2 regions of the Enterococcus sp. AZ194 genome follow, and region 2 is predicted to be linked to the other one. Evidence: a T-box and tRNA genes for the amino acid it is inferred to sense, from the RefSeq annotation. Region 2 holds a T-box; the other holds one or more tRNA genes.
The links. A T-box is a leader RNA that pairs with one kind of tRNA and senses whether it is charged. The one in region 2 lies ahead of serS (serine--tRNA ligase), so its partner is inferred to be a tRNA-Ser.
Positions count from the first base shown of each region.

Region 1: it encodes a tRNA-Ser, which carries the amino acid that the T-box ahead of serS (serine--tRNA ligase) is inferred to sense. The anticodon was not compared.

Region 1 covers NZ_JBIOQR010000001.1:3,354,122-3,363,483, reverse strand. Annotated here, with positions in the region: gene IGI37_RS15605 (peptidoglycan amidohydrolase family protein) at 1-1,094, shown strand, start outside; tRNA gene IGI37_RS15600 (tRNA-Ser) at 1,286-1,375, shown strand; gene IGI37_RS15595 (hypothetical protein) at 1,526-2,050, opposite strand; gene IGI37_RS15590 (hypothetical protein) at 2,335-2,379, opposite strand; gene IGI37_RS15585 (DUF4352 domain-containing protein) at 2,627-3,562, opposite strand; gene IGI37_RS15580 (YitT family protein) at 3,797-4,663, shown strand; gene IGI37_RS15575 (YeiH family protein) at 4,807-5,835, opposite strand; gene IGI37_RS15570 (LysR substrate-binding domain-containing protein) at 6,124-6,945, shown strand; gene IGI37_RS15565 (FtsW/RodA/SpoVE family cell cycle protein) at 7,437-8,618, shown strand; gene IGI37_RS15560 (arsenate reductase family protein) at 8,653-9,009, shown strand; gene IGI37_RS15555 (glycine cleavage system protein H) at 9,011-9,349, shown strand.
Region 2 covers NZ_JBIOQR010000001.1:27,313-47,235, reverse strand. Annotated here, with positions in the region: rRNA gene IGI37_RS00220 (16S ribosomal RNA) at 1-616, opposite strand, end outside; gene IGI37_RS00215 (response regulator) at 1,366-2,055, shown strand; gene IGI37_RS00210 (sensor histidine kinase) at 2,045-3,277, shown strand; T-box leader at 3,402-3,624, shown strand; gene serS (serine--tRNA ligase) at 3,712-4,989, shown strand; gene guaB (IMP dehydrogenase) at 5,101-6,585, opposite strand; gene IGI37_RS00195 (DUF1129 domain-containing protein) at 6,844-7,539, opposite strand; gene ychF (redox-regulated ATPase YchF) at 7,626-8,726, opposite strand; gene IGI37_RS00185 (DUF951 domain-containing protein) at 8,743-8,925, opposite strand; gene IGI37_RS00180 (ParB/RepB/Spo0J family partition protein) at 8,938-9,828, opposite strand; gene IGI37_RS00175 (ParA family protein) at 9,815-10,582, opposite strand; gene rsmG (16S rRNA (guanine(527)-N(7))-methyltransferase RsmG) at 10,594-11,310, opposite strand; gene gyrA (DNA gyrase subunit A) at 11,600-14,146, opposite strand; gene gyrB (DNA topoisomerase (ATP-hydrolyzing) subunit B) at 14,166-16,115, opposite strand; gene recF (DNA replication/repair protein RecF) at 16,116-17,237, opposite strand; gene yaaA (S4 domain-containing protein YaaA) at 17,224-17,466, opposite strand; gene dnaN (DNA polymerase III subunit beta) at 17,693-18,823, opposite strand; gene dnaA (chromosomal replication initiator protein DnaA) at 19,004-19,923, opposite strand, start outside.

The DNA of each region.
Region 1 (9,362 bases), 3.3 Mb from region 2:
ATATTTTTGTCGCCGGATACAAAGGTGGATCTGCTGGTTCAGCTGGACATACAGGTGTGTTCTTAAGCAACGATACAATTATTCATTGCACATACCCTAAAAATGGAATCGCAACAACTCCAGCAAAAAACTGGATGGGCGATTATTCAGGACTACCAGTATATTATTATCGATTGAAAGGAGCAGAAAATAATTATCCTGCGGAATCGTTTAATAAAAAAGTGACCATTACAAAAGCAGATTGGACTCTTTGGGGAGATCTCGAATATAAAACAAAGAAAGGTCTTACTAAGTTAGGAACAGTATATGAAGCAAAGAAAATTTTTACAGTGAATGCTAATAAGTACTACGAATTATATGTTTCAGGGGAATTTTCTGGATTCTTAAATGTAGATGGTGCCAAAGAATTGAAGTCTACTACAACAAACGACATATATGTATCTGCGATAAGTCCCAATTATAAACTCTGGGGTAACTTTTTCTTTAACAAAGAGCTTGGCAATACGGGAGAGTATAAAAAAGGATTGGTTTATAAAGCGAAATACAAATATACATTAGGTAACGGAGATTCATATTATTCACTTTATCAAGGTGGCGAGTGGAAAGGATACATTAATGTTAAGGCCGTACAGGTATGTTCTCCAATTGCGCAAAATGATATGTATATAACGGCAACCACATCAACTTACGCAATTTGGGAAAACTTATATTGGACTTCTAAGCTGGTAGAGGCAACTAAACAAGGCGATGTATACAAGGCTAGATATAAATATACTATAGGAAATGGCCACTCATATTATTCATTATACAGAGGCGATAACTGGAAGGGGTATATTAATTCAACTGGAATGCGAAAAATGGACTCGGTCTTGGTAAATAAAAAAGTGAAAATAGATGGAAGCAAAACATACAATATTTGGAAAGATCTATATTGGTCCAATTCTATTGGGAAATCAAACGAACCGAAATTTTCTGGCAAATTATTTACAGCAAAGTATTCCTACTTATTAGGTGATGATACGGTATATTATTCACTGTATGATGGGAGCACATGGATAGGCTACATTGGAAAAGGTGGAACGATTCTTCAGTAAAGATATACAACACAATAGACAAGCAGCGGCTTTAGAATGAAGAGCCTGTGATGCTAACTAAAAAATATCACAGGCTTACCTTTCGTTCATGGTGCAGGAGAATTATTCATTAGTATGGTAAACACGAATTTGTGGGAAATAGGTTGCCACTAGACTAATTATTCAAAGTATGAGAAAATTCTATTGTTACTGGGAGGTTACTCAAGTCCGGCTGAAGAGGACAGACTCGAAATCTGTTAGGCGGGTTAAACCGCGCAAGGGTTCGAATCCCTTACCTTCCTTATGTATGTTTTCTCGAGTTGAAAAGGCTCAAAGTCACTTTGTACTGGTGACTTTGAGCCTTTTTCATAGTAAGGAAAACTGTTATTTAAATGTAGACATTGTACATTGATGAATAGATGTTTTCTTCTAGCTGTCTAAATGAGTATTTACTACTGTAAAGAGGTTCGGTAGCCTTCAATTAAATCACTCAAGTTATCACGGTAGCTAATAAGGAAATCAACAAGGGAATCTTTGCCGACTAAGAGTTTATCGCCCATATCTTTATATTGAGTTTGTTGAGCTGCAAAAGCTTGATCATATTGGTCTTTTTGCATTTGGAAGCTTGCTTCATCATAGAGGACAGTGTCTTTAACAGTTTCTTCATACTCAGAGAGATAGTTTTCAATGATTTTATGATACATACTAAGATAATCACTGTATGTTTTAATAGATTGAATTGTATTATCAGACACATCTTTAGGCTGAAATGCTACTTTAGTTGCAGGGGTATATTCTGACGTTTCTCGTTCGATAGATGTGGATGATTCTGAGGGTTCTGAAGAATCATCTAGCTTGGTAGATTCAATTGTGTTTGCTTCGTTAGTACTTGAAGATTCAACTACTTCTGACTGGGTATTTTTGGATGTTGATTCTTTTTCTTTTGAATCACCGCAAGCGGTTAAGGTTAGCGACACTACGATAATAGTAAATAGGCCTAAAATCTTTTTTATTTGGATAATCCTCCTGTAATATAGTTCTTTTTAATGTTATTTAGTGAAAATTTGTACGAGCTTGCAAGTTATATAAGCAAAATAAATACATCCATAATTATGCTATCAGAACTAGATAATTAGTTTTTCGCTACATAGGTATTTATGCAAGTGTAAGAATAGAAACTGTTTCCTAATACTTATATCAGGAAGATTATCTATGCGTATTGAACCTGTTCCTCGGTGAACTTTTCATAAATTAATTGATCCTATAATCCTTGATATGAAAAGGATTGATAATCTAAATATTCTATAGCACTAAGTAATGCCTGCTGATTCCAATCCGTTTCAATACTATCTATCGCAAATTGTGTGGCATCTGCTGGATATTGTTCATATATAAGTTAATCATAAAATCCTAGTTTGGAAAAAGCACTGTAATCTAAATAGTCCTCTGCTGAGCCTATCGCATTTGTAAATTGAAGAAAGGGTAGTTTATTTTGTTTGTTTATGATTTTTGGATTTTATTTGAATAAAATAATCGTAACTTTAATAACTTTATTAGTAGCTTAATTCGGACACATAGCTGCCTTTCCAAATTGCGTCGTCAAGTCGAAAATCATAGTTTTCTTCTTCAGTAGGTATATCATAATATACTGAGAATCCGTAAAGTTCACCAGGTGCCAAAGTTTGAGCACGTGTAGGGCGCTTCTCATACTGCTTAATTTCTGCACCTGTTTCATCATAAAAAGAAAAATTTAAGGGAGAAAAACTAGCGGATACATCGCCCGAATTTACGACAGTGTAGGAAACCACAGAAAAAAATGCTCCTTCAGGCTTATAGTAGGAATTCCCCCTGCTCTTTGAGATATCCTCGACTGTTATATCGAAGGTTGTTCCGTCGAGTTCATCTGTATAAATTACTGTATCACCTAAGTTGAACGTATTTATTCCTTTGCTAGGCTTGTCTGATCCAGTTTCTTTTAACTGGACAACTGGCGTGGTGCCGTCCTCGTTTAAAAAGCTTCGAATAGTCGTTAGACTCACTTTGTCTGTTTTGGAGTCAATCCACACGAGTGAAGAAAGTTGAGTGTTCATTTCTGTGTTCACCGTGTATTGAAGTAGTATCAAATTCTCATTTGTTAAATTTTCTTCGGCTATTGTTGAAATATTTTTCTCTTTGTCTAGCTCCTCTGCTGATTTCTTTAGCGTACTCTTCATATCTACTTTCCTTTTTTCATTATCTAGCATTTGTTGAACAAAATCAGAATCCGAACGCCATTCTTTCAAAGGCTGTCCTAATGCTTCGTAGACTGTCTCCTTAGCATCACCTATTTCAATCTTTTCAGCATCTGCTACAGTCAGTTCTTTTACCTCGTGTATTTTTGATTCAGAAGTGGTGCTTGCGTTAGTTGCTGAGGGCTTTGAGTCAGTTGTTTTACACGCACCCATTACGAGTAAGAGGGGCAGGATAAGTACCCATGTGATTTTTTTCATTTTTTGCTCCTTTTTTTTGACACTTTGATTAAGAATCTTTTGACAACCAATAAATCTCATAATTAAAGTGTCGAATGTTATTATGTGATTAATTATAGAATAACAGAATACTCAAACATCTTCAAATTTGGTTTGCCTCGCCAAAAAATAATCACTTTTTCTCCCTCAAGCTCTAGCCCTTCTGAATAGAGTATGTTACGTTAGACTAGGACTTTTTTAGTAGAGGGTGGAATGATGAAAAAATTTGATATGCACTTATTTTTTAAGGATTATATTTATGTGACGATTGGGTCGCTGATTTTGGCGATTACGATGAATACTTTGTTATTGCCCAATCACCTAGTTGCTGGGGGAGCTAGTGGGATTAGTGTTGTTTTGAACCATGCGTTTGGTTGGAATGCAGCGTTGACTCTGTATGCGATTAATCTTCCGTTGTTATTGCTTTGCTTTTTGTTGCTAGGAAAAGCGACGGGGATCAAGACCATTTATGGGAGTTTAGTTTTTCCATTTTTTGTAGGGGTTACAGAGGGCCTACCGGTTGTCACTCACGATGTTTTGTTGAGTGCAATTTTTGGTGGGGTGTTTGCTGGAATTGGGATTGGTTTGGAATTTCGTGGAAGTGCCTCAACAGGGGGGACGGCGATTATTGCTCAGATTGTCAATAAATACTTTCATGTACCATTAGGCGCTTCCGTGTGGGTAGTTGATGGATTAGTTATTTTATCTGCCTTTATTGCCTTTGATATTGATGTTGTTTTGTTTTCATTAATTTGTTTATTTGTGATTGGTCGAGTGATCGATCTAGTTCAAGCAGGACCTGTTCGTTCGAGAAATGTTTTTATTATCTCAAAAGAGTATGTTTTGATGAAAGAGTTACTGACCCAATCGCTGGATAAAGGTGTAACCATGGTGCCAATAGAAAGTGGATTTCGTGGGCAAGAGGGCATGATGTTAATGACTGTGATTCATGAGAAAGATTTTTCTTTGGTGAAAGAAGCCGTTCAAAAAATTGATGGCGAAGCGTTTATTATTTCGATGCCAGCCAATGAAGTATTAGGTCGAGGTTTTGATTTGAAACGTGTGATGGAGTCTATTGAGTAAAACTAACCAGATATGTTAGTTATTACTAACTATATAAGAAAAAATACTCAAAAAGCTGATGTACTGAGTTTGGCTTATTGAGAATGTTATGAATAAGTGAAACGAGCCTTAAAGTTTGAAAAAAACTTTAGGGCTCTTTTTTTTTAAAATTGAAGCAAAAAGATGAGGAGAATGGCAAAAATAGTTTGCAAGCCACCGACCGAAAGCCCATAGAGAAGTAAACGAGGCCCTTCTTTCATAAATTTGGCAAAGTCTAAACGCAAACCAATTGCAGCAAGTGCCGTTATTTCAAACCAGCTGCTGACAAAGTGTGCGGTTTGATCAACAAAAGTAGGCAGGTTGACTAGACTGTTAAGGATACAAAATAATAGAAACCCTAACACATACCAAGGAAGAGATAACTTTTTCTTTTTTGTCTTGGTCTGAACTGAGGGGGGAGTGGGCATTTTTCTCTGAATAAACAGTTCAAAAAGAAAAACGACGGCGACTAATAGAACGATTCGTAAGATTTTAAAGAGCATAGCGAATTGAACAACGGCTTGATTGAGCATGCTAGCTCCTGCGACAACCTGTCCAACAGATTGTAACGTTCCACCGATTAGTGCACTTTTTTCCAATAGTTTTTCTCCGTATAAGAATAAGCCTAAAAATGGCAAGGTGAGCATCATGACAGTTCCAAGCAAGTTAACTAGAGTAATGACTTGTCCTTTTTCTTCGTCTTCTGCATGAATAGCTGGAGCAATAGATGCAATGGCAGAAGAGCCACATATCGCATTTCCACCAGCCATGAGGAGAGAAAAGCTGTCGGAGAATTTCATTTTTTTTCCGATAAGATAGGCGCAAATAATCGTAAGGGACATTTGAATAATGATAAAGATGATTCCTTTGAGGCCAATCTGTGCGATGGTTTGGAAGGTAACTGTAGCACCTAATAAAACAACAGAGACCTCCAATAGTTTGCTTTCGGCAAATTTGGTTCCGACCGCCAGACTTTTTTGTTTGAAGAAAGTGTTTCCTAAAAAGATACCAAGTAAAATGGCGATTGTTGCTCCTCCTAGTTGAGGCACGAGGAGAGCGAGTAATCGGCTAACAGCAGCCACCACAATGGATAGAGCCAAGCCGGGTAAGAAGGGCATAAATTTTTTGGTCATAGATTGAAAAACTTTTGGCATAATAAACTCCTTTGACTGGGGACAAAAAAGTCTCCAAATACTTAAATTTTTAGATAGTCAGTGGCTTAAAGCTTTTGAAGGGAACCGAATAAGAGCTGGATAAATAACAAATGACCTCCAAAAAAGTGCACCAATGAGCGAGCGGTTGAGATGATTCGTGTAAGTCAGTAAAAAATGAACTAGCTAGGCGATTGTTTAAGTCTTCATTAAGTATATAGGAAGTCTATCTATATTTGAAATAAATAGTTATTATAGTTAGTATCAATAAAAATTATGGAAGTGATTGCAATGTTCAAATTACTACAAACCTTTCGAGTTGTCTACGAGACGCGGAATTTCTCACAGAGTGCGGAGATTTTATTCTTATCCCAACCATCTGTTTCTCATCAAATCAAACAATTAGAGACAGAATTACAGGTGGTATTGTTTCAAAGAAATGGACGACAAGAGATGGTGGCGACAAAACAAGCGGACATCTTGTATCAACGAACATTAAATCTTTTGGATGATTGGCAACAGACGGTGGATGCCTTGGTTCAAGAAAGTAATCAAAAGGTCAGCTGCCGAATTGTGGCTTCTCATACATTTGCTGTCTATTGTTTGCCAGAATTAATGACGGAGTTGCTACAAAAATTTCCGAAGGTCTCGTTTGAAATTGTTATGGCAAATTCACATGACGCTTTGGATAAAGTTGCCAAGCATGAAGCGGATATTGGCTTCATTGAAAAGCCACTTGCGACAGAAGGGATTTTACGGCGAGCTATTTTGAGCGATCAATTAGTTTTGGCAGGGAATGTTGCTAGCTCTCCTTGGTTAATCCGAGAGAAAACATCGGGTGTTTATCACTATATGAAGCGTTATTTTGATGAGGAAAATATTACGGAGCCAATTTTGGAGGTTCAAAGTAATGAAGTGATTGTTGCACTGCTAAAACAAGGAATCGGCCGCTCAATTATTTCAAAACGAGCTGTGCCTACTGAAATAGCTTTCGAGCCACTTTCTAAAAGCTACCAGCGCCACTTCTACTTTATAGAAAGAAATCATTTAACTTCGCCTGTGATGAGTCAAGTTATCCAAGCACTGCTGGCCTTCTACGAGGGACGAGAATAGCGGCGGAAAGTTAAAAGGACCTTAGAAAAATGGAAAGCAGCTTGGTCAAAAGGATGTCGGGAAGTAGCTTGGACAAAAGGATATCGGGAAATGACTTGGCTAACAGGCTGTCAGAAGAACGGAAAACGAATTGGAAAGCTGGGCATTAATTAAGTCGAACAAAATACAGAATGGCCTAAACAAAAGGTCAGGCAAATTCGAATACAGGAGCGTTAGGGAAGATGGGAATAGAACGTTAAGCTGAATAGATGATAGAACTGACTAAGGGCAGACAGGTAAATTGTTGAAGAGAGCAACACTTACGATTTAGTAGGAAAAGAGAGTTAAGCTGCTTGGGTGTAGTTAGACAAAGGACAATCCTCCAGCAATAAGTTGGAATGGTTCTGCTAAAAGTTAATTTTTTTCCAAATCTAGAAGAGTCAGACTTTCTTTTATTAGCCGAGACGACTATAATATAAGCCAGTACGTTTTTTGTAGAAAAGGGATGAATAATGGATAAGAATAAAACGAATTCGTTAGATAATAAAATTGATTATGGTGTTATTTTGCCAGTATTTTTACTTTGTTTGATTGGACTGTTGTCGCTTTACGTTGCTTTAACACACGATGAACAGACCAAAGCGATTACGACAGAAATGTTGAAACAGTGTATGTGGTATGGGTTAGGTACGGTAGCAATTATCATTATTATGCATATGCGGTTAAAATGGATTTGGAAATTAACACCATTTATTTACGGCATTGGTTTGGCTGTCATGATGGCCTTGTTAAGATTTTATGATAAGGATATGGATCGTTTGACGGGTTCTAAAAACTGGTTTCGTTTTGGAGCAATGAGTTTTCAACCTTCTGAGCTGATGAAAATTGCGTTTGTTTTGATGCTTGCTTTAGTAGTCACACAACATAATGCCAGAACACGAGAACGAACGTTACGGACGGATGGTTTTTTAATTTTAAAAATGTTTGCGGTCACGGTGCCTGTGATTGTGCTTGTCTTACTTCAAAAAGACTTCGGGACGATGCTGGTCTTTTTAGCCATTTTTGGCGGTGTCTTTTTGATGTCAGGGATTTCTTGGCGGATTATTGTACCTGTATTATTATTTGCTGTGATAGTTGGTGGAGGGACCATTTTTCTGGTTACTACAGAGACTGGTCGTTCATTCTTGAGCGATTTGGGCATTTTCAAAGCCTACCAATTTGCGCGGATTGATTCTTGGCTAGATCCGTTTCACGATGCAGGAGGTGCGTCATATCAACCTGCCCAAGGTTTACTTGCAATCGGCTCTGGTGGGATGTTTGGGAAAGGCTACAATGTTAGTGATATTTACGTACCTGTTCGTGAGTCAGATATGATTTTTACCGTTATCGGTGAGAATTTTGGGTTTGTTGGTGGAGCATTTGTTATTTTACTTTATTTCATTCTGATTTATCGTATGATTCGTGTCTGTTTTGATACTAACAATGAATTTTATGCCTACATTGCAACCGGAATTATAATGATGATTTTGTTCCACGTGTTTGAAAATATTGGGGCAAATATCGGCTTACTCCCACTAACTGGGATTCCGTTACCGTTTATTAGCCAAGGGGGATCAGCTATCTTGGGTAATATGATTGGGATTGGGTTGATTTTATCGATGCGTTATCAATCGGTGAAAGAGCCGGAATTATAAACGAAACACTAAGTGAATGGAGAAAAAAATAGTTATGTACACATTATATTGGTATCCAAAATGTTCTACTTGCCAAAAGGCCAAAAAATGGTTAGAATCACATGATGTTTCATTTGAGACCTATGATATGATTCAAACTCCGCCCAAACCAGAAGTGATTGCTGGCTGGATGGCAAAGAGTCAATGGCCGATTCGTCGTTTTTTTAACACGAGTGGAATGAAATATAGAGAGTTAGGCTTGAAAGATCAGATAGAAAGTTTTACAGTAGAGAAAGCGAGTCAGGTTCTAGCCACCGATGGGATGTTAATTAAACGACCATTGTTAGTGAAAGAGAATCAGGTGGTAGCGATTGGCTTTAAAGAAATCGATTATGAAGGAGCGACCAGTTAAGATGGCAGGAGTACATTTAAAACGTAAAGACAACTTATGGATTTTATTTAACGGGAAAGAGTATTGTGTAGGTTTAACGAAAGATGCGCAAGAAGAGCTAGGAACGATTACCTTTGTTTCATTGCCAAAAGTTGGTCAAAGTTTTAAACAGGGCGAGGCGCTTGCTGAAGTGGAAGCAGAAAAAGCGGTCAACGAGTTCCCTAGTCCTCTCACAGGAGTGATTTCTTCTGTGAATGAAAAGATTGATGCGGATATTAATGTGTTAAACGATGAGGATGAGATGGTTGCTTGGTTAGTTAGCTTCAAAGAGGTTGATTCTGCGGCGTTTGACCAATTATAATTTGAATAGTTGA
Region 2 (19,923 bases):
ACTTAAGAAACCGCCTGCGCTCGCTTTACGCCCAATAAATCCGGACAACGCTTGCCACCTACGTATTACCGCGGCTGCTGGCACGTAGTTAGCCGTGGCTTTCTGGTTAGATACCGTCAAGGGATGAACAGTTACTCTCATCCTTGTTCTTCTCTAACAACAGAGTTTTACGATCCGAAAACCTTCTTCACTCACGCGGCGTTGCTCGGTCAGACTTTCGTCCATTGCCGAAGATTCCCTACTGCTGCCTCCCGTAGGAGTCTGGGCCGTGTCTCAGTCCCAGTGTGGCCGATCACCCTCTCAGGTCGGCTATGCATCGTGGCCTTGGTGAGCCGTTACCTCACCAACTAGCTAATGCACCGCGGGTCCATCCATCAGTGACACCCGAAAGCGTCTTTCAAATTAGAACCATGCGGTTCCAATTGTTATACGGTATTAGCACCTGTTTCCAAGTGTTATCCCCTTCTGATGGGCAGGTTACCCACGTGTTACTCACCCGTCCGCCACTCTTTTTCTTTCGGTGGAGCAAGCTCCGGTGAAAGAAAAAGCGTTCGACTTGCATGTATTAGGCACGCCGCCAGCGTTCGTCCTGAGCCAGGATCAAACTCTCATAATAAAAGTTAGAACAATCATAAGATTGTTAAGCTCAATTTGTTTGCTAGCCTATTGCTTGCTTGTTAAATGTTTGTGACTTGATTAATCAAGTACACACTACACATTTGGTTTGTCTTACTTTGTTCAGTTTTCAAAGGTCTACAATTGCTGTGTCAGCAACTTTTATATCATATCAGTTGAGCAGTTAAATGTCAACCTCTTTTTTATAAAAGTTTTTAACTTCTTTTTTCAAATCAGTTAATCGCTTGTTTCAGCAACTTAATTAGAATACCAGTTCAGTTGTTATTTGTCAACAACTTTTTTCAATAAAATTTATTGATTTATCAACTGTTATTCTGCCATCTCTCTCGAGCGACTTTGTTATTCTATCATGTTGATTCCTCAACGTCAAGAACAATTTTGAAAAAGTTTTTCCAAAAATTAATTCGCGTTTATGAATGAGAAATCATTCACGCGAACATCTAATAATATATCAACTATTTCAGGTTTCGTCAACTAAAAAAACGTTGATTTATCAACATTTCCATGAATACGATTATTTATTTATTAACGTGTTTTATTCGTTCGTAATTTTCGGTTTTTACCCACTCATATACTCCTTTTCCATTAATAACGTTCGTTACACCTCGCGACTTCCAAATATTTTGTTGATTTACTTCTAAATTTTCATTAATTAATCACTGCACTTATCCAAAACTGTCTTTTTTTGATAGAATAGAGCTGATAACATAATATATTGGAGGTTTATTTATGAAAATTTTAGTAGCAGATGATGATAAAGAGATTGTTGAACTATTAAGTATCTATATACACAACGAAGGTTATGAAGCCGTAAAAGCCTATGATGGGAAAGATGCCTTATCTAAAATTCGCACAGTTCCTGATATCGAACTGTTAATTCTTGATATCATGATGCCAATCATGGATGGCATGCAAGTCGTAAAGGAATTAAGAAAAGAATCGCAAATCCCAATTATTATGCTGACAGCTAAAACAACAGACATGGATAAAATTAAAGGCTTAGTTGCTGGGGCAGATGACTATGTGACTAAACCGTTTAATCCACTTGAAGTTATGGCGCGCGTAAAATCATTACTTCGTCGAACAAAAATGCAAGTAACTCCTGATCAACCAGACATTTTGGAAGTTCATTCATTAATCATTAATAAAGATTCTCATGAAGTCAAAACGATTGATGGAAAAGAAATCCAATTAACAGCCCTTGAGTTTGGTATTTTATACTTACTAGCTAGTCATCCAAATCGTGTCTTTAGTGCAGACGAAATTTTTGAACGCGTGTGGAAACAGGAGAGTATCGTTTCTGCGAAAACGGTAATGGTTCACGTAAGTCATTTGCGCGATAAAATTGAAGAAGCAACCGATGGCGAAAAAGTGATTCAAACCGTTTGGGGAGTTGGTTATAAAATTGATGCAAGGTAAAAGAAAGGTTGCACAGGAAAAAAAGAAGCGAATTACTCTTACTTCTAAGGAAATTAGCGAGCTTTTAGCAGAAGGAATTATTACGATTGTTTTATTACTTCTATTAAATGTAGCGATTTTGGTTGTTTTAGATTCTGTCGTTCGAAACTCTCCTTCATTAGAGAATGCAATTTGGGGAACAAAGAATGTCTTTGCTGATCAATTGAATACCGATTTCTTCTTAAGTTTCCGAAACTTTTTTGTTCCAGCCTTCTTACTAATCGACTTGGCAGTTCTTTACTGGCGACTGATTCGTCGGTATAGACAAATGCAGCTACGTCATATTATTAGTGAACTTCATTATATTGCAGATGGAAATTATAACCACCGAATCCCATTTGAATTGAGTGGCGATTTGAGTCGAGTCGTCTCTAGTATCAATGGTTTGGTTGATAGTACCGTTGCTGCCATTGAAGACGAACGTCGTATTGAAAAATCAAAAGACGAGCTAATTACAAATGTCAGCCACGATATTCGAACACCGTTAACTTCTATTATTGGGTATCTTGGGTTAATTGAAGATCGACAGTTTCATTCACAAGAGGATCTCTTAAAGTATACGCATACTGCTTATGTTAAAGCCAAACAGATGAAAATATTAGTAGAAGATTTATTCGAATATACAAAAGTTCGCCAACCTTCTGTACCAATCAACATCACCTCTTTTGATATGACGCAGTTGGTGGAACAGTTAGCTGCTGACTTTGAATTAGAAGCTTCAAAAAAACAAATCGAGATTCATGTCGTCTCTTCACCGGAACATTTTATTATGGATGGAGATACAGAAAAACTGGTTCGCGTCTTTAATAACCTTCTATCAAATGCTCTGAAATACGGAAAAGGTGCTAAGTATATCGTAATAGAAGTAGAGAAGGTCGGGACAGAAGCCGTCATCACCGTCAAAAATGATGGGGCCATGATTCCAAAACGCGCACTCGACTCGTTATTCGATCGTTTCTACCGCGTGGAAGAGTCTCGTTCACAAGAAACAGGTGGGACTGGTTTGGGTTTGGCTATTGCACAAAGTATTGTCGCCTTACATGGTGGCTATATTTATGCTAAGTCAGATCCAAACTGGACGGCCTTCATCCTACACTTACCGATTACTAGAAACAATCCTGACGAACTAGATACCGAAAAAACTCTTTCTGAAACAAAGAAAAAGCTAGGGCTACGAAAGTAAATTTTGTGTAAGAAGCTAGGGCTTAGGTGAGTCATCTCTAGGTCTTAGCAGAATTCATTTAGAAGGATGTTCCAATTTTTACCATAAGAAATTGACAATTAATTTGTCATTCACTATACTATGGTTAATATGATTCAGAAAAGCTAGTACTTACGATTCTATTTGTAGAGAGTTGACGATTGGTGAAAGTCAATAATAGATAGTTTGGAATCCACTTTTCGATAATGAAATATAACGAAAACAGTAGGTCTAAGTTATATCGGCAAACAACCGTTATCTTGTTTACAAGGGCAGTTTTTTAACTGAACTTGGGTGGTACCGCGAATTCAAACTATTTCGTCCCAAGAAAGAGATTCTTTTTTGGAATGGACTAGTTTTTTTTATTTGGTTTTTGTTACAACTCAAACCAGCACTTACTTTAAGGAGGAAAAGGAATGTTAGATGTAAAAATGATTCGTCAAAACTTTGATGAAGTAAAAGAAAAATTGCAAACTAGAGGGGTCAAAGAAGAGGTTTTGGTTGAATTTCTTCGTTTGGATGAAAGTCGACGGGCTCTACTAGTCAAAAGTGAAGAGTTGAAAAAATATCGGAATGATGTTTCAACCAAAATTGCCGAGCTAAAACGTGAAAAACAAGATGCAACAGACAAAATTGCGGAGATGAAAACAGTTGGTGGAGAAATCAAAGCACTAGATGTGGAAATTGGTGAGATTGATGAACAGCTTCGTTTGATCTCAACAACCCTTCCTAACTTACCTCATTCATCTGTTCCTGTTGGTCAGGATGAAGAGGATAATGTAGAGGTTCGTCGTTGGAGTCAGCCTAGAAGTTTCGCATTTGAACCAAAACCCCATTGGGAAATCGCCGAAAACTTAGACATTCTCGATTTTGAACGTGGCGCAAAAGTTTCTGGTAGCCGTTTTGTTTATTACAAAGGTTTAGGTGCTCGTCTTGAACGTGCGCTCTATAACTTTATGTTGGACCAACATATCTATGAAAATGGTTATACTGAAATGATTACACCCTACGCGGTGAACAGCAACTCAATGTTTGGAACAGGGCAATTTCCTAAATTTAAAGAGGATGTTTTCCAATTAGCGGAGACAGATTTGACTTTAATTCCGACAGCAGAAGTCCCTTTGACAAACTACTACAATAATGAAATTTTAGAGGGCCAAGATTTGCCAATTAAATTTACGGCGTTAAGCCCTGCATTTCGTTCTGAAGCAGGAAGTGCTGGTCGTGATACTCGTGGCTTAATCCGCCTACATCAGTTTAACAAAGTGGAAATGGTGAAATTCAGTGACGCCCAACATTCTTATGATGAGCTAGAAAAAATGACCCATGATGCGGAAATGCTGTTACAAAAACTAAATCTTCCTTATCGTGTCTTAGCGTTGTCAACTGGCGATATGGGCTTTTCAGCTGCGAAAACTTATGACTTAGAGGTTTGGATTCCAGCCCAAGACATGTATCGTGAAATCAGCTCTTGTTCAAACTGTGAAGATTTTCAAGCACGTCGCGCCATGATTCGTTACCGTGATGAAAATGGAAAAACAAACTATGCACATACCTTAAATGGTTCTGGTTTAGCAGTGGGCCGAACAGTTGCAGCAGTCCTAGAAAATTATCAAAATGAAGATGGTACAGTAACCGTTCCTGAAGTTCTTGTTCCTTACATGGGCGGCCTAAAGATTATTGGTAAAGACTAGAGGCACGTCGGTCAAATGAGGCCTAGCGTACTAACTGCTGACCACGAAACAACAACTTCTAAATAACAAAACGGCTACCACAATTTTTTAACTGTGGCGGCCGTTATTTTTTTATGATTCGACTGAATAGTTTGGTGCTTCTTTCGTAATTTGCACATCATGGGGATGAGATTCTTTTAATCCACTACCACTCATTTGAACAAACTGCGCTTCATCGCGCAATTGTTGTAGATTGCCAGCACCAACGTAACCCATACCTGATTTTAAGCCACCAATCATCTGGAAAATAATATCTGAGACGCTTCCTTTATAGGCAACACGTCCCTCAATCCCTTCAGGAACTAGCTTGTTGGCTTCATTTACGCCACCTTGGAAGTAACGATCACTTGAACCTTTTTCCATCGCGCCTAATGAGCCCATACCACGATAAGTTTTAAAACGACGGCCTTGATAAATCTCAAATTCGCCTGGTGATTCATCCGTTCCAGCTAACATACTTCCTAGCATCACCACATGACCACCTGCCGCTAAAGCTTTTACAATATCTCCAGAGTACTTGATTCCTCCATCCGCAATAATCGCTTTACCATATTGACGAGCAATTGAGGCAGCGTCATAAATCGCAGTTAATTGAGGAACACCAACACCGGCAACAACACGCGTAGTACAAATTGAACCAGGACCAATCCCAACCTTCACCACATCAACCCCTGCATCATAAAGGGCTTTTGTTGCTTCGGCCGTAGCTACATTTCCAGCAATTAAGGTTGCTTCTGGGAAAGTTGCTCGGATCTCTGCAATTTTACGAATGACCCCTGCGCTATGTCCATGTGCGGTATCAATTACAATTGCGTCAGCACCTGCATCAAGTAATGCTTGTGCGCGGTCAAATGTATCACTCGTCACACCGACTGCCGCTGCTACAAGTAAACGTCCATGCTCATCTTTGGCAGCATTGGGAAACTCAATGACTTTTTCAATATCTTTAATTGTAATCAGACCGCTTAAACGACCATCTGAATCAACGATAGGTAATTTTTCAATTTTATGTTGTTGAAGAATTTTTTCTGCATCCTTTAAAGAGGTACCTACTGGGGCGGTAACTAGATTATCCTTGGTCATCACTTCTGAAATAAACATTTGATAATCTGTCACAAAGCGCATATCACGGTTTGTAATAATTCCAACTAGCTTACGGTTTTCCATTGTTTCAACAATTGGTACACCACTAATTCTGTATTTGCTCATTAATTGCTCTGCATCTGCCACAAGATTTTGAGGAGTTAAAAAGAAAGGATCAATGATAACGCCACTTTCTGAACGTTTGACTTTTCTGACTTCATCCGCTTGTTGAACGATACTCATATTTTTATGAACGACACCCAAACCACCTTGTCGAGCCATCGCAATCGCCATTTTACTGTCAGTGACAGTATCCATACTTGCACTCATAATTGGAATGTTTAACGTAATATTTTTAGCTAGCTTTACACTCATATCCACTTCGTTTGGTAACACGTGACTTTCTGCTGGTATCAATAAGACATCATCAAAAGTTAACCCTTTTTTCGCGAACTTTGTTTCCCAGTTGGACATTTTTAGTACCACTCCTCTTATTTAATTTTATATATGAAAATAACAGATTCTACCTTTCAAGTCAACATTAATGAGGTGATTATTATTTTTTTCTACCTAAAAAATAAAAGCCTTAGTACTTACTAACGGTTCTCTATGCTTTTAGGAGACCTTCTGTGAATGATATGCCCGTCATTCACATCATTTAATGTAGAGCCTGAATTTTACGCGTAAAAAAAAGCCAGCATCCAACACAAGGATACTGACTTTTTTGAGGTATTATCTGTTTCGTGGAACAGCTAAACTGCCCACAATCCCATATTTTTTCTTTAAGTAGTAACGAACAGCTAACGCAATCGCTCCTATGAAAATCACCACAACTGGTTCAAAGATTGGGTTAACAACAGGTGGTAACATCATTGTCGCAGCTAATGAAAGAACCCATAGTAACGTGGTTCCGACAATAATTCCCATTGATTTTAACATCCCTGGCTTCTGACTTTTGTCTGCGCCTGGTTGTTCAAAACGATAGATGTATTTGTACATTAAGTAGAAGACCCAACCACCGATAGCCGAGCTTAATACCAAGGTTGTTAATCCATAAGCCATTTGCGTACCACGTGAAATGAACGCCATAGCCGAAATCATAATACTGAAGATTCCGAAGATTAATAAGGTATTATCTAACCACATCGTCCAAGGGCTGGTTGATTTTGGTTTTTGAGGTTTACTAATAATCGCTTCTGTTCGTTCAGAGACCGTCCCAAACAATTGTCTAGCTGTCTTTCCACCTTTTTGTTCTTCCACTAATACAGGTAGAATATCATGTAAAGCCAAAGTTTTTTCTTCTTCGCTTAAGTTAGCCGCTACTAGGGCCTTTTTCAAATCAAAGATATATTGTTGGTTACGTTTGGTTAGTTTCGTTTCTAGACTGCGATTTTCACTAACGATTTCTCGTAGTTTTTCTGGTTCCATTTCGATTGTCCTCCTTCGCCATTGTTCCTAAACAACGGAATTCACAAAAGCTATTTTACCATAGTTCATAGGAAACTTGATAGCTTTTATACGTTAAATCGGAACAACATAACATCGCCATCTTGCACAACGTAATCTTTTCCTTCTAAACGAACACGCCCTGCTTCCTTGGCAGCTTGCATATTTCCATACTTACTTAAGTCTTCAAAAGAAACCGTTTCAGCTCGAATAAAGCCTCGTTCAAAGTCCGTATGGATAATTCCAGCAGCTTGAGGTGCTTTCATCCCTTTGATGAATGTCCACGCGCGAACTTCTTGTTCACCCGCTGTAAAGTAAGTAGCCAAGCCTAATAAATCATAGGCTGCACGAATTAATTGATCCAAACCTGATTCTTCAATCCCCAACGCTTCAAGAAACTCTGCTTTATCTTCCTCATCCAACTCAGCGATTTCTTCTTCTGCTCTCGCACAAATGACGATGACTTCAGCATTTTCGCTTGAAGCAAAATTACGAACTGTTTGAACATAGTGGTTGTTGTCTGCATCAGAGACTTCCTCTTCTGATACATTTGCTACGTACAACACAGGTTTTGTTGTCAACAAGAAGAGACTTCGAACAATTTTTTGTTCTTCATCTGTAAATTCGATAGAGCGAGCTGAAATTCCTTCCTCTAAGACTGGTTTAATTTTATCTAACACTGCTAACTCTGCCACAGCTTCTTTATCTTTGGTTTTGGCAATCTTCGCCACACGTGTATAACGTTTGTTAACAGATTCCAAATCAGCTAAGACCAACTCCAAATTAATTGTATCAATATCTTCTAATGGGTCAACGCGCCCTTCGACGTGGGTAATGTTGTCATCATCAAAACAACGAACCACGTGACAGATTGCGTCTACTTGGCGGATATGACTTAAAAATTGATTTCCTAGCCCTTCCCCTTTACTGGCACCACGAACAATTCCAGCGATATCAGTAAATTCAAAAGTGGTTGGGACTGTTTTTTTAGGCTTCACTAATTCAGTTAATCTTTGTAAACGATAATCAGGAACCTCTACCATCCCAACATTCGGGTCAATAGTTGCAAAGGGATAGTTAGCAGCCTCTGCTCCTGCTTTTGTAATTGCATTAAATAAGGTCGATTTTCCGACGTTCGGTAAACCCACGATTCCGGCGGTTAGTGCCATAGTATCTTCACTCTTTCTAAACTTTTTTTTCTAGTAATTTTTTCATTTTTTTCTCAAATTCACGACGTGGCATCATCACAATATGACCACAATTCGCGCATTTAATTTTTATATCGGCCCCCATGCGAACAATCTCCCAACGATTGGTTTGACAGGCATGTGGTTTTTTCATCTCAACAATATCCCCTAAATCATACATAAGCTTTTCCTCCTATGCTTCATCAAAACGAATACTTAAAATATCTAAAATACGCGTTAAATCAGATTGAGAAAGGTACTCAATTTCGATTTTCCCTTTTCCATCTTTTTCTTGAATCTCAACGTTGGTACCAAATTTATCCATCAAACGATCTTCACTTTCACGAAGATAATAGGGCTTTTCTTGAACCAAACGAGGAACTTTTTTCTTTTCTGATCCTTTGTTGTCATTTAGTTCACTTACTAAATGTTCCAATTGACGAACCGTTAGATTTTCTTTGACCGCACGATTGGCTAATTTTAAAATAAGCTGTTTATCCTTTAGACCAAGCAGAGTTCTAGCTTGTCCCATAGAAAGACGCTCATCTTGAACCATCTCTTTTACCAAATCAGGTAACGTCAATAAACGTAAGTAATTTGCAATGTAGGGGCGACTTTTTCCTAAACGTTCTGCAACTTCGGCCTGTGTTAGTTTGAGGTTCTTCATCAACATTTCGTAAGCTTCTGCTTCTTCTAAAGGATTCAAATCTTCCCGTTGTAAATTTTCCAAAACTGCGACTTGCATCATCGCTTCTTCATCAAATTCTCGGACAATTGCAGGAATTGCTTCTTTGCCGGCTAATTTTGATGCTCGAAAACGACGCTCACCAGCAATAATCTCATAACCTTTAACAGCTGATTGACGTACAATAATCGGTTGAAAAACACCCGACTGCTCAATCGAATTCGCTAACTCTTGTAAAGAAGCTTCATCAAAGGTTTTCCGTGGTTGATACGGATTAGGACGTAGCTCATTTAAGGGAAGCTCAATCACCGATTCCTTTTGAACATCAACTTCCTCCAAGCTCGCAATATCTTGAAATAGTGCATCAATTCCTCTACCTAAGCCTTTACTCTTGCTCACGATTTAACACTTCCTTTGCTAGAGATAAGTACACTTCTGCACCTTTTGAACGTGGATCGTAATCAATAATCGATAATCCGTGGCTCGGCGCCTCTGATAGGCGAACATTTCTTGGAATAATCGTGTCATAGACTTTTTCACGAAAATACTTTCGAACTTCATCCACGACCTCAGCACCTAAGTTCGTTCTGGCATCGTACATAGTCAACAGAACACCTTCGATTTTTAATTCTGGATTAAAATGTTTTTGGACCAGACGAACCGTGTTTAACAATTGACTCAAGCCTTCTAATGCGTAATACTCACACTGTACAGGAATCAAGATTGAGTCACTAGAGGTGAACGCATTAATCGTCAAATGCCCTAAAGAAGGTGGACAGTCAATCAAAATAAAATCATAGATATCTTCCACTTCCGCTAAAGCCATTTTTAATCGAGATTCTCTTGCCATCATTGAAGTTAATTCAATCTCGGCTCCTGCCAGCTGAATCGTAGCCGGAACAATATCTAAATTCTCGCGAGTGGTTGATAGAATCGTTTCTTTGATGGGTGTCTCATTGACCAGCACATCATAGACATCTTGATCAACATCCGGTTTTCTAATACCAATCCCACTTGTAGCATTTCCTTGGGCATCAATATCAACAAGTAAAACTTTTTTTCCATTAAACGCTAAACACGCACCCAAATTAACAGTCGTCGTGGTTTTTCCCACGCCACCTTTTTGGTTTGCGACAGAAATAATCCGTGCCATCGAGTCTCCTCCTATTTCAACGGTTGCTTATTGGGCAAACCTGGTTTTCTTGGATATTTTTTAGGCGTTTCTTTTTTCTTTTGAATCACTAACACATGACGCTCATCCTCTGTAATGGGTAAGTTCAATGAACGCTCTTCAATGAACTTGCCACCAAGTGTTGCGATTGCTGGTTTCGCTTCGTTCAACTCTTCTTCACTTTTGGCTGCTTTTAAGGCAAAGAAATAGCCATCCTTTTTCACTAAAGGCAAACACAGCTCACTTAGAACATTTAATCGCGCGACTGCTCTTGCTGTGACAAAATCAAACGATTCACGAATCTCTTTGGTCTGTCCGAAGGTTTCTGCCCGATCATGATATAAGTGGACGTCCTCTAATTTTAGTTCTTTGACTAATTCTGTCAAGAAAGTAATTCGCTTATTTAAAGAATCAACAATCGAAATCGTTAATGCAGGGAACACAATTTTTAATGGAATACTTGGAAATCCTGCACCCGATCCGACATCACACAAAGAGACTTTTTGAGAAAAGTCTTGTGAAAACGAAAGGGTCAACGAATCATAAAAATGTTTTAAATAAACTTCTTTTTTATCAGTGATAGCCGTTAAGTTCATCTTCTCATTCCACTCTACCAATAGATGGAAATAACGCTCAAACTGGGCCATCTGCTCCTCTGATAAATCAATCTGATGTGTGGCTAAGGCCTGTTGAAATTCTTCAGGTGTCATATGCTGTCCTTTCTCTTGTGAAACAGAAAAATGTTTCACACATTCTTATCCTACTTTAACGCAAATACGGCTTTCTTGCAATGCCTATCCATAGATTCTTTTGGTTAAAAAATAAAAAAATGTGCTGTTTCACATGCCCAAAATTTCTTAAAGATTCTTTCATTTACTCAAACCATTTTTGCAAGGTAACTCACACAAATCTTCTGCCGCAATCCTTCTGTAAAAAAAGAATAGACTCATTTTTTACAGAAGAAACGACCGATAGAAACCTACCGATCGTTTGTCCAGCTTATTCTTCTGTTTCTTCTATTTCTGTCGTCATCTCTTGAATCGTTTCTTCGATAACGGTTGTATCATTTGCGTTCTCTGTACCTGATGTTGTTTCTGTTGTCTCTTCTTCAAGTTCTTCAGGAGCAACAATCGCCATCGTTACCACTTTTGATTCAGTCTCCATCTTCATCAAACGAACGCCCAAGGTTGAACGACCTGTTTGTGAAACGGTGCTAGCGCTAAAGCGGATAATCACACCTTTATCTGTAATCAACATGATATCTTCTTCGCCTGTTACAGTTGTTAAACCAGCTAGTGGTCCATTTTTTGGTGTAATATTGGCAGTCTTGATCCCTTTACCACCACGGCCTTTGACTGGATATTCAGAGACTTTCGTCCGTTTTCCATAACCATTTTCAGTAATCACAAGCACTTCTTTGCCTTTATCCATCGTTGCTGCGCCGATGACATAATCATCTTCTCTCAAACGAATACCGCGAACCCCAGAAGCTGTTCGTCCCATATCTCGAACGACCTCTTCTTTAAAGGTTACAGAATATCCAGTATGCGTTCCAATAATGATATTGGCTGTGCCATCTGTCATTAATACGTTGACTAGCTCATCATTATCCTTCAATCCAATCGCAATTAAGCCATTGCTTCGGATATTTGAAAAGGCTGTAACAGTCGTCCGTTTAACCGTTCCTAAACGAGTAGTAAAGAACAGATAATGACCATCCTCAGCTTGTCCTTCAACAGAAATAATCGCTTGAATCTTCTCAGCTGAGTCAATTCCTAATAGATTAATCACTGGAATTCCTTTTGCTGTGCGACCATATTCTGGAATTTCATATCCTTTTGCTCGATAAACTTTACCGTTATTAGTGAAGAAGAGTAAAGTATCGTGTGTCGAACAAGAAACCAGATTCTTCACGAAATCATCGTTGTGAATGCCCATTCCCTGAACACCACGGCCCCCACGACGTTGCGCTCTAAATTCACTGTTAGCGACACGTTTGATATAACCATTATTGGTTAACGTAATAACGATTTCTTCTTCTTCAATCAAGTCTTCATCTTCCAGACTCAAGACTTCACCTACGAGAAGCTCTGTTCGACGTTTGTCACCAAAACGAGCACCAATCTCACCTAATTCAGTTTTGATAATCTCTGTTACTCGTCCCGGATTCGCCAAAATATCGGTTAAGTCCGCAATCAGTTTTAAGAGTTCTTGATATTCATTTTCAATCTTATCGCGTTCTAAACCAGTCAATCGACGCAAACGCATATCTAAGATAGCCTGTGCTTGACGGTCTGAGAAGTCGAAACGTTCAATTAAAGTTCTTTTGGCTTCATCTTCTGCTTTGGCACTTCGAATAATTCGAATAATTTCATCAATGTGATCTAGCGCAATTCGCAGACCTTCTAAAATATGCGCTCTTGCTTCTGCTTTTTGTTTATCAAATTCTGTACGACGAACAATTACTTCTCGTTGATGTTCGATGTAGTTTTCTAGAATTTGTTTTAAGCTTAAGACTTTTGGAACGCCTTTTTCAATAGCCAACATGTTAAAACCAAATGAAGTTTGTAGAGAAGTTAATTTGTATAAATTGTTCAAAATAACTGATGCACTGACATCGCGACGGACATCAATGACAATACGCATCCCTTCACGAGAAGATTCATCGCGAAGATCTGTGATTCCTTCAATTCGTTTTTCGCGGTGCAATTCTGAAATACGTTCAATTAATTTGGCTTTGTTTACCACATAAGGAAGCTCAGTCACTAAGATTCGTTCTTTTCCATTAGGCATTTCTGTAATTTCAACTTTTGCTCGAATGGTAATTGAACCCTTACCTGTTTCATAAGCTTTTCTGATGCCTGATTTCCCCATAACTAACCCGCCTGTTGGGAAATCTGGTCCTGGTAAAACTTCCATTAATTCGTTGGTCGTAACATCTGGGTTTTCCATTAAGAGGTTTACCGCAGCCACAACTTCATTCAAATTATGAGGTGGAATGTTTGTTGCCATCCCAACTGCAATCCCTGTTGTCCCATTCACCAAAAGGTTGGGGAAACGAGCTGGTAACACATTGGGTTCACGCTCAGTATCATCATAGTTACTTTGATAATCAACGGTATTTTTGTTAATATCACGCAACATTTCCATCGCAATTTTGCTCATTCGGGCTTCTGTATAACGCATTGCTGCCGCACCATCGCCATCGACTGAACCAAAGTTTCCGTGGCCGTCTACTAGCATGTAACGATAGCTAAATGGTTGTGCCATACGAACCATTGATTCATAAATCGCACTATCCCCATGAGGATGGTATTTACCCATAACATCCCCAACAATCCGGGCTGATTTTTTATGTGGTTTATCGGGGGTTACCCCAAGTTCATTCATCCCATAAAGAATTCTTCTATGAACGGGCTTTAAGCCGTCACGAACGTCTGGTAATGCACGAGCAACGATAACACTCATTGCATAATCAATGAAGGACTCTCTCATTTCACTCGTCAGATTGACGTCATGGATATTTTCTTTGATTTCTTCACTCACGAAATTCCCTCCTTCAAGGTTAAATATCTAAATTCTTCACGTAATGGGCGTTTTCTTCAATAAACGCACGACGAGGCTCAACCTTGTCTCCCATCAACATTTCAAAGATTTGATCGGCTTCAATCGCATCATCCACGCTCACTCGTGCCATCATTCGGCGCTCTGGATCCATGGTTGTTTCCCACAATTGATGGTCATCCATTTCTCCTAGCCCTTTGTAACGCTGAACCGTTGCTTTTGGACTCGCTGGTAATTCACTCATAATTTTTTTCAAGTTTTCTTCTGCATTTTTCCCTGGTTGAACGTAGGTAATGTTTTTCCCTTGTTTCACGCCATATAAAGGAGGCTGCGCAATATAGACATACCCTGCTTCCACAATTGGACGCATATAACGATAAAAGAGAGTCAATAAAAGCGTCCGGATATGCGCGCCATCGACATCGGCATCGGTCATGATGACTAGTTTGTGGTAACGCGCTTTTGAGACATCAAAATCAGAACCAAAGCCTGTTCCCATCGCTGTAAATAGTGAGCGAATTTCTTCGTTCGCTAAAATTTTATCCATGCTGGCTTTTTCGACATTCAAGATTTTCCCACGAATAGGTAAAATCGCTTGGTACTCACGACTTCTTCCTTGTTTTGCAGATCCACCGGCAGAGTCTCCTTCGACGATGAACAATTCGCATTTTTCAGGAACATTACTTGAACAATCGGCTAGTTTTCCTGGTAAATTACTGATTTCTAAGGCGCCTTTACGACGAGTCACTTCACGCGCACGTTTAGCTGCTAGACGCGCTTTTGAAGCCAACATTCCTTTTTCAACAATCTGACGACCGACTGTTGGGTTTTCCATCAAGAATTTGCCAAAGTGTTCTGAGAAAAGACGGTCAGTAACTGTTCGAACTTCCGAATTTCCTAGTTTTGTTTTGGTTTGTCCTTCAAACTGAGGATCTGGATGTTTGATTGAGATAACAGCTGTCAAACCTTCACGAACATCTTCCCCGGTTAAGTTTTCATCATTTTCTTTCATTAACTTTTGTTTGCGTGCATAATCATTAATCACACGCGTTAACGAAGTTTTGAACCCTGATTCATGGGTCCCACCTTCATAGGTATGAATATTGTTGGCAAAACTTAAAATATTCGAATGATACCCATCTGTATATTGCATAGAAACTTCGACAATAATGTCTTGTTGTTCGCCTTCAATAAACACGGGCTCTGGGAAAAGAACATCTTTATTCGCATTCAAATGTTCCACATAACTCTTAATCCCACCTTCGTAATGGTACTCGCGAAGGACTGGTTTTTCTTCTCGACGATCTTCTATTGAAATATGCAACCCACGATTCAAGAAAGCAAGCTCTCTGACACGTGTTGCTAATTTATCAAAGTTAAAGACAGTTGTTTCTGTAAAGATCTCTGGATCGGGAATAAAGTGAACTTCTGTTCCGCTTCGATCTGTTTCTCCAATGACCTTCAAATCATTCATCACAGCACCGCGTTGGTACTCTTGAAAATAAATTTTACCTTCTTTATAGACTTTTACATCTAAAACAGAAGACAAGGCATTTACAACAGATGAACCTACTCCATGTAGCCCCCCAGATACTTTATAACCGCCACCGCCGAATTTTCCCCCAGCATGTAAGACAGTAAAAACTGTTTCAACAGCAGGACGACCTGTTTTGGCTTGGATCCCTACTGGAATTCCTCGACCATCATCAATAACGGTAATACTGTTATCTTCTTCTACGACTACGTGAATCGATGTCGCAAAACCAGCTAACGCTTCATCAATCGAGTTATCAACGATTTCCCATACCAAATGATGAAGACCTTCACCACTTGTTGAACCAATATACATCCCTGGACGTTTACGAACGGCCTCTAAGCCTTCCAGAACTTGAATCTGACTGGCATCATATTCCTTGGCACGTTCCACTAAACTTTTTTCTTCTTCTGTCATTTAGGTCTCTGCTCCTTTTATTTCTCCCTGATGAACATAAAAAATCTCCGGTTCAACAGTCATTTTATTTTTTACATGATCCAGCGTTGTCGTTGTCAAAAAAGTTTGCACTTTCCCTTCAATTGTTTCTAGTAAATGGAGCTGTCTAGAATCATCTAACTCACTCATCACATCATCCAAAAGTAAAATTGGGTATTCGCCCGTCTCTTCCTTCATCAAATCAATCTCAGCTAGTTTGATACTCAAAGCGGTTGTCCGTTGTTGGCCTTGGGAACCATAAGTTTGCACATTTTGTTCATTGACAAAAAATTGTAAATCATCCCTATGAGGACCAAGAAACGTCGAGGCTTTAAAGAGTTCTTTTTTTCTATTTCGCTGAAGCTCCTGCAAAAGAAGCTCCTGGATATCCTCTGCTGTGGTTTCTTCACCAAACGGCACCGTTGCCACATAAGAAATCTGAAGGTTCTCTTTTTGATGACTGATTTGTTGATGTAATAAATTCGCCCAGTGTTCCAAACGTTTCACAAACTTCTGTCGAGCAAATAAAACTTTTCCACCAAATTCGGCAAGCTGTTCCGTTAAAATATCCAAATAAATCAAATCCGTCTGTTTTTTTTCAGCCAGCTGTTTCAGATACTGGTTGCGTTGCTTTAAAACAGATTGATATTGAACCAGGTCAAACAAATAAATTGGGTTGATTTGGCCAATCTCCATATCTAAGAATTTTCTTCTCAGCTGAGGGCTACCTTTCACAAGAGAAAGATCTTCCGGCGCAAACAAAATCACGTTCAGCTGCCCGACATAACTACTCAATCGTTTTTGCTCGATGTGATTAATCTTTGTTTTCCGGCCCTTTTTGGACAACGTTAATTCTAACGGTGTCTTTGAAAGATGGCGTTCTACCGTTCCCATTATGTAAGCTTGCTCTTTTCCCCACTGAATCAATTCTTGTTCATTGTTGGTTCTGTGGCTTCGAGTCATGGCTAAAACGTAGAGACTCTCTAAAATATTTGTTTTCCCTTGGGCATTTTCTCCCAAAAAAATCGTTAAGTTCTTTGAAAAAGTTAACGACAACTCTTCATAGTTACGATAATTTTTGAGTTGGATATTACTCAGTTTCATCAGACGTCATTTCCTTTTTTTTCATAAAAAAAGTACCTTCATCAGGTATTTCTAACATCATGCCCGGATATAATTTACGTCCACGACGGTTTTCAGGCTCTCCATCGACAAACACGGTATGCTCGGCTAAGTACCATTTGGCTTGACCGCCACTGCTAATAATATTGACCTCTTTTAGGACTTGTCCTAAAGTCATGTAATCTGTTTTCAAAATGACTTTTTCTTTCAATTAGCATCCCTCATTTTCTCTGATAAACATACACTCTATTATACCCTTTTTAAGCGAATAAAACAAATTTCCCTATATATTTTTAAATCTAAGGGCTTTTACCTAAAAAAAGTCTTTTCTATTTAAAACAAAGCAGAAGGCCTTAAAATCGATTTTAAGACCTTCTGCAGATAGGATATTCTTTTTACTTTTTCAAAAACTTTCAAAAAAAGATGAAAATAAAAAATTAATTTGTCCGAACTGGCGTAATTAATTGGATAAATTCGACAGAGCTTTCAGTTGGTTCTAATGTGAATGGGCGAACAGCTGAAATGAATTTGACCGTCACACTCATGTCACCAAAGGCTCTAAGAGCAGCTTTCATGTAATCAGGATTAAAGGAGAGCTCTAAGGGTTCGCCAGTGACTTTCTCGTAACTCAAGCTTTCTTCGACTTTCCCAACTTCTGGTGAGTTCCCTGATAAAACAACAGAATCAGCATCAAGCGTCAAACGAACGATATTATTGCGGCCTTCATGTGATAAAAGTGAGGCACGTTCAATCGCAGCTAAAAGTGTTGGTACATAAAAATCAATCTCAGTATTAAAGCTTGAAGGAATTAACCGATTGGTATCTGGGTACTTGCCTTCTAGTAAACGTGAGTAAAAGTACATCGTTTCTGTTTTGAAAAGAACTTGGTTTTCCATAATGCTGATCTCAACTAACTCTTCTTCATCTGTTAATGAACGAGACAGCTCAATTAAGCTTTTTCCAGGAATTACGATGTCAAAATTTTCTACCGCTTGTTCAATTGGAATGACACGTTGACTCAAACGATGAGAGTCGGTTGCCACAGCTAATAGTTTTTGATCACTTAAGATAAAATGAACACCGGTTAAAATTGGCCGGCTTTCATGTTGAGAAACAGCAAAGCCTGTCTCGGCAATTAATTTGTTTAACACATGAACAGGTAATTTCATTTGATTTTCTGTTTCAATAACTGGTAGATGTGGGTAGTTGTCTGCATCTAACCCGTTAATTGTAAAATGAGCTTTTCCTGAAGTAATCGCCACTTGATTGTTTTCAAGCATTTCAATAGAAACTTCTTCTTCAGGTAAACGACGAATAATTTCACTAAAGAAACGAGCTTGTAAAACAATCTTGCCTGTTTCTTCAATCTGTAGAAGAGAATTTTCATCCTGCACACTTAAAAATGTTTCTATAGAAATATCAGCGTTACTTCCGGTTAAAGTCAAACCTTCTTCTGTGACTAAGATTTTTACCCCTGTCAAAATGGGAATAGTTGTTTTTGAAGAGATGGCTCTTTGGACGGTTTGTAATTCTTGCATAAAGATTGTGCGTTTTAAAGAGAATTTCATGAGGGTAACTCCTTTGTTTTATTTATTAATAAGAGATAATAAAAGTAGTAGGGCCTGTTAATCCTGTGGAAAACTAATTTCTCGTATCAGGCACAAGTCTTTTTGCTTGTGTATATCCTGTGGAAAAAAGAAAGTCAATTTTAAAAGTTATCCACAAATTAATTTTTGCAGATTCGTTCACTAGTTTAGTAGGAAGTTCTTAATTTCTGAAATTTCATTTTGCATGGTTGAATCGGTATTGAGTAATTGTTCAATTTTTTCGTGGGCATGCAGCACCGTTGTATGATCTTTTCCGCCAAATTCTGCGCCAATCTTAGGAAGAGAATTATCTGTAAGCTCTCGAGAAAGATACATCGCAATCTGACGGGGCACCACAATCGATTTGACACGCTTTTTACCTTTTAAGTCTTTCATCTGAATATGATAGTACTTGGCAACTTCCTCTTGAATTTGAAGAATCGACAGCTGGCTATGACCTCGCCCAGACTTAAGTGTTTTCAGTGCATCAGCAGCTAAACTCGTGGTGATGTCTGAACTATTAATAGTAGCAAACGCCTGTACGCGAACCAACGCGCCTTCTAGCTCACGAATATTGGAGTCAATCTGACCGGCAATATAACTTAACGTGTCATCTGGAATTTCCAAGCGCTCAGCCGCCGCTTTTTTCCGTAAAATAGCGGTTCTGGTTTCCAAATCTGGAGGGGTAATATCAACAGATAAGCCCCACGCAAAACGCGAAACGAGTCGCTCTTCTAGTTTTGGTATCTCAGTTGGCAAACGGTCACTGGTTAGGACAATTTGTTTTCCATCATTATATAAAGCGTTAAAGGTATGGAAGAACTCTTCTTGTGTCGCTTCTTTTTCTGCGAAGAATTGGACATCATCGACGAGTAAGAGCTCAACGTTGCGATATTCTTGGCGGAATTCTTCACTGGTTTTGTTTTGGATAGAGTTAATGAAATCATTGGCAAAGGTCTCACTACTGACGTATTTAACTTTGGCATCTGGTTGATTTAATAACATTTGATGGCCAATTGCGTGCATCAAGTGAGTCTTTCCTAATCCAACGCCTCCATAAAAGAACAAGGGATTGTACATCG